DNA from 2 places in the Kocuria sp. KRD140 genome. Region 2 is predicted to be linked to the other one. Evidence: riboswitches for the same ligand, from Rfam matches in the RefSeq annotation. Region 2 holds a riboswitch; the other holds the start of a gene.
What was found. Region 2 has a riboswitch for S-adenosylmethionine ahead of J1M36_RS12275 (LLM class flavin-dependent oxidoreductase). Riboswitches for the same ligand answer to the same signal wherever they lie in the genome.

Region 1: another riboswitch for S-adenosylmethionine. It lies ahead of J1M36_RS11835 (MetQ/NlpA family ABC transporter substrate-binding protein); the one in region 2 lies ahead of J1M36_RS12275 (LLM class flavin-dependent oxidoreductase).

Annotation. Positions count from the first base shown of each region.
Region 1 is NZ_JABFAW010000009.1:685,362-687,748, forward strand. Features, by position in the region: gene dxr (1-deoxy-D-xylulose-5-phosphate reductoisomerase) at 1-1,059, shown strand, start outside; SAM riboswitch class IV at 1,113-1,227, shown strand; gene J1M36_RS11835 (MetQ/NlpA family ABC transporter substrate-binding protein) at 1,324-2,208, shown strand; gene J1M36_RS11840 (methionine ABC transporter ATP-binding protein) at 2,205-2,387, shown strand, end outside.
Region 2 is NZ_JABFAW010000019.1:17,517-19,903, reverse strand. Features, by position in the region: gene J1M36_RS12275 (LLM class flavin-dependent oxidoreductase) at 1-1,161, opposite strand, end outside; SAM riboswitch class IV at 1,239-1,353, opposite strand; SAM riboswitch class I at 1,482-1,573, shown strand; gene J1M36_RS12270 (ABC transporter ATP-binding protein) at 1,581-2,384, shown strand.

The DNA of each region.
Region 1 (2,387 bases), on a different contig from region 2:
CAGCAGGCCGTGACGTTCGGTGTCCGTGCGGTGGGCACGAGCGGTACGGCGGACGACGCCACCCGGTTGCGTGAGCTGATCGCGGACCGGTCACGCGCGGCGTCGTCGGCGGCACCCGAGGTCCTGTATGGGCCGGACGCTGCAACCCGGATCGCGCAGTGGGAGGGTTCGGACCTCGTGCTGAACGGGATCACCGGGAGCATCGGGCTCGCACCCACCCTGGCGGCGCTGGGAGCGGGTCGGCGGGTGGCGCTCGCGAACAAGGAGTCCCTGATCGCGGGCGGTCCGCTCGTGTTGCGCGCAGCGGCGGACACGGGCCTCGAGGACGCGCTGATCCCCGTGGACTCCGAACACTCGGCGATCGCCCAGGCCCTGCGCTCCGGGACGGCCTCCGAGGTGCGTCGGCTCGTGCTCACGGCGTCCGGCGGACCGTTCCGCGGCATGACGCGCGAGCAGCTCACGCGTGTGACACCCGAACAGGCCCTGCAGCACCCCACGTGGGACATGGGGGTCATGGTCACCACGAACTCCGCGACCATGGTCAACAAGGCACTGGAGGTGCTCGAGGCGAGCCTACTGTTCGACGTCCCCCTGGACCGGATCGACGTCACGGTGCATCCGCAATCGGTCGTGCACTCCATGGTGGAGTTCGTGGACGGATCCACCCTGGCGCAGGCGTCCCCGCCGGACATGCGCCTGCCCATCGCGCTCGGAATCGGCTGGCCCCACCGCGTGACCGGCGCCGCCGCGGGGTGCGACTGGACCCGGGCCGCACAGTGGACGTTCGAACCGCTCGATTCGCAGGCGTTCCCCGCCGTGGAGCTCATGAAGCACGCGGGTTCGCGCGGCGGGACGTGGCCCGCGGTGTTCAACGCCGCCAACGAGCAGGCCGTGCACGCGTTCCACCGCGGGGCGCTCGGCTTCACGCAGATCGTGGACATGGTCGAGCGTGTGCTGGAGGATCACGACGGCGTCACGCGGCCCACCCTCGAGGACGTCCTGGGGGCGGAGGAGTGGGCCCGGGCCCGCGCGGACGAACGTATCGCCGGGATGGCATAGGGCCCTTCCGGCGGTCGCCGGCCCATGGCAGGGCCGTGCTAAAATTCCGAGTGGATGACGAGATCCGGCGCGTAGCTCTGGCTGGCCGGACGGCAACCCTCTCCCGTAGCGGGGTGCCCCAGATGACCATCCGGTCGCGGTTGCAACAGATCACGGCAAGTGCGGTTCCCCGGAAATCAGCACGTGCCCGTCCCGTGTGCCCTCATCCAGGGGGGACTGTTCGCCCCGCGAGTCCCCGTCACAGACCCCTGGAAAGGCATGATCATGCGAACCAAGCGTTTGATTCCCGTCGTGTTGGCCACCACCCTGGGCCTCACCCTCACCGCGTGCGGCGGCGGCTCCGACAACTCGGACCCGGCCGCGGACGGCAAGATCACCGTCGGGATCGTGGGCTCGACCCCCGTGCAGGACGCGTTGAAGCAGGTCGCCGCGGACAACGACATCACGGTCGAGTACGTGGACTTCAGTGACTACAGCCAGCCGAACCCCGCTCTGAAGAGCGGTGACATCGACATGAACTGGTTCCAGCACATCGCGTACCTCGCCGATTACAACAACAACTCCGGGGACACCATCACTCCCGTGGGCTCCACGTCCATCTTCCCGCTGGGGCTGTACTCCAAGAGCGTGAAATCCGTGGGTGACTTCAAGCAGGGTGACGAGATCGCCGTGCCGAACGACTCGATCAACCTGTCCCGCGCCCTGAACCTCTTGCACCAGCAGGGTCTCGTGGAGTTCACCAAGGACACGATCGCCCCCACCGAGCAGGACATCGACACTGCCAAGTCCAAGGTCACGGTCCGCCCGGTCTCCGCCGAGCAGACCGTGCTGTCCATGGACTCAGTGGCCGCCTCCGTGGTCAACAACGACTTCCTGGACCGCGCGAACATCGATCCCAAGTCCGCGCTGGCTCAGGACGATCCCACCGCGGACAGCGCCAAGGTGTACGACAACCTCTTCGCCGCGACCGAGGCGAACGCGGACAACGAGACCCTGAAGAAGGTCGCGAGCTTCTACTACGACGACAAGGTCCAGGAGGCGGAGAAGACCGAGACCAAGGGCACCGCGGTGCCCACCAAGGTGGATCAGCAGGAGCTCAAGGACTTGCTGGCCCGCTACTCGCAGGACCTCAAGGAGCAGACCAAGTGAGCCCGTCCGCCACGGCGGACACCCTGGTCAGTTTCCGGGACGTGAGCAAGGTCTTCGTCACGGGGTCCAAACGCCGCCCGCGCACCGTGACCGCGGTGGACTCCGTGGACCTGGACATCCGCCGCGGTGAGATCTTCGCGGTGATCGGCTACTCGGGGGCGGGCAAGTCCACCCTCGTG
Region 2 (2,387 bases):
GGTCTCGAGCTGATCCGCGACGGTCTGCGCGGAACCCACGAGCACGGCACCCATCCCGCCCAAGGCGCAGTGCTTGGCGATCTCCTCGCGTGTCCACTGCTTGTCCTTGGACTGCAGCGTGAACGGGGTCAGGAAGGACTGGATGGAGTCGGTCTTGATGTAGTTCAAGGCCTCGTCCTCGTCGAACTGGGACAGGTCCACGCCGGACCACCCACCGATGATCGCCTGGGAGGCCTCCAGGTCCACGTATTGCAGGTAATCGCGGTACTTCTCCTGGGCCTGCTCGTCCGTGTCCGCGACGACCACGGAGAGCATCGCGTAGATCTTGACGTCATCACGGCTGCGGCCCTCGGCCTGAGCCCGGTCGCGGATCTTGTCAGTCACGAAACGCGTGAGGTCCGGGCGCAACCCGCCGATGAACACGGCTTCCGCGTGCTTACCCGCGAACGCCTGCCCGCGCGAGGACGCGCCGGCCTGGAAGATCAGCGGTGTGCGCTGCGGGGACGGTGCCGTGAGCCCCGCTCCGGGAACCGTGAAGTGCTCCCCGCTGTGCCGGATGGGATGGACCTTGGTGGGATCCGCGTAGACACCCGTCTCACGGTTCTGAACCACAGCGTCCTCCTCCCACGAGCCCTCCCAGAGCTTGTAGCACACGTCCAGGAACTCCTCCGCGATCTCGTAGCGCGTATCGTGCTCAATCTGGCGCGGCAGGCCCTGGTTCTCCGCAGCGGACGGAAGGTAGGAGGTCACCACGTTGAATCCCACGCGGCCCTTGGTGAGGTGATCCAGTGTGGCGTACTTGCGGGCCAGGGTGTAGGGCTGCTCGTAGGTCACCGCGCTCGTGACGCCGAAGCCCAGGTGCTCGGTCACGGCGGCCATGGCCGAGACCTGCATGAACGGGTCGTTGACCGGGACCTGGGCCCCGTCACGCACGGCCGGAGCCGCGGAGTTCTTGTAGATGTCGTAGATGCCCACCACGTCCGCAAGGAACAGGGCGTCGAACTTGCCCCGCTCCAGCAGCTTGGCCAGCTCCGTCCAGTACTCGATGGTGTTGTACTCGGTGGCCCGGGACCGCGGGTGGCGCCACAACCCGAAGCTCTGGTGATCCACGCAGGTCATGTCGAACGCGTTGACGGAAATCCGTTTGCTCATCTCGGTCAGCCCCTCAGCAGGAACACGACCCGCGCCCCGTGCACCACCTACGGCGGCCTACCTTGCGGGTCCAGCGCGCTTGTGTGGCGCCGTACTTGCCGCATGCGGTGTGTCATGCGGCCCGATCCTCACCTGGGGCACCCCGCTACGGGAGAGGGTTGCCGTCCGACAAGCCAGGGCTAAAAGTCGGCACTCGTGATCGTTGTGGCATCGATCCTAACGGGGATCCCCGGTCCTCGGAAACACCTCGGGTTACGGCACGTCACGACGGCGCCCCGGCGCGTCACACGATTTGCACCCGCGGGCTCCCGGCCCGTTCAATGGTGTGGTTCCCATCCGGAGCGGCTGAGAGACCTGGCTCGTTGACGTCGCAGCAACCAGCCCCACGCGGGCAAGGTGCTAATGCCAGGAACGATGGAGTTGATGAATTGAGCCATATCCTCACGCGCCCGGAATCTGCCGTCGACGCCGCGGCGGTCACCTTCGACCGGGTCGGCAAGTCCTTCCCCGCACACCACGGAGCGCATGTCCACGAGGTCCTGAGGGACGTGACCTTCACGGTGCGTCCGGGCGAGATCGTCTCCGTCCTGGGCCCCTCGGGGTGCGGCAAGTCCACCCTGCTACGCGCCGTGGCCGGGCTCGGCACGGCGAGCGAGGGCGAAGTCCGGATCGACGACTCGGTGGTGCGCGAGATCGACCCGCGCTGCGCCGTCGGCTTCCAGGAACCGCGGTTGCTGCCGTGGCGCAGCGTGGCACGCAACGTGGCACTGGGTCTGCCCCACGGGACTCCCGCCCGGGAAGGGAAGCGGCGGGTGGCGCAGCTGTTGGAGCTCGTCGGCCTGTCCCACCACGCGAATCACCGTCCCTCGGAGATCTCCGGGGGCATGGCACAGCGCGCATCCCTCGCCCGGGCCCTGGCACGGAACCCGCGGGTCCTGCTGTTGGACGAGCCCTTCGGGGCCCTGGACGCCCTGACCCGGATCAGGATGCAGGATCTGCTGCTGGACGTGCACCGCGCCGATCCCACGACCGTGCTCATGGTCACCCACGACGTCGAGGAAGCCCTGGTGCTCTCCGATCACGTGGTGGTGCTCGCGCGCGAAACGGCCACGGGCCCCGCGACCATCGCCGAGATCATCTCCCCCGAGCTGGCCCGCCCGCGCTCCCGCGAGGACAGTGAGATCACCGCGCTGCGCGCCCACCTGTTGGCCCTGCTCGGCGTGGAGCGCTGAGCG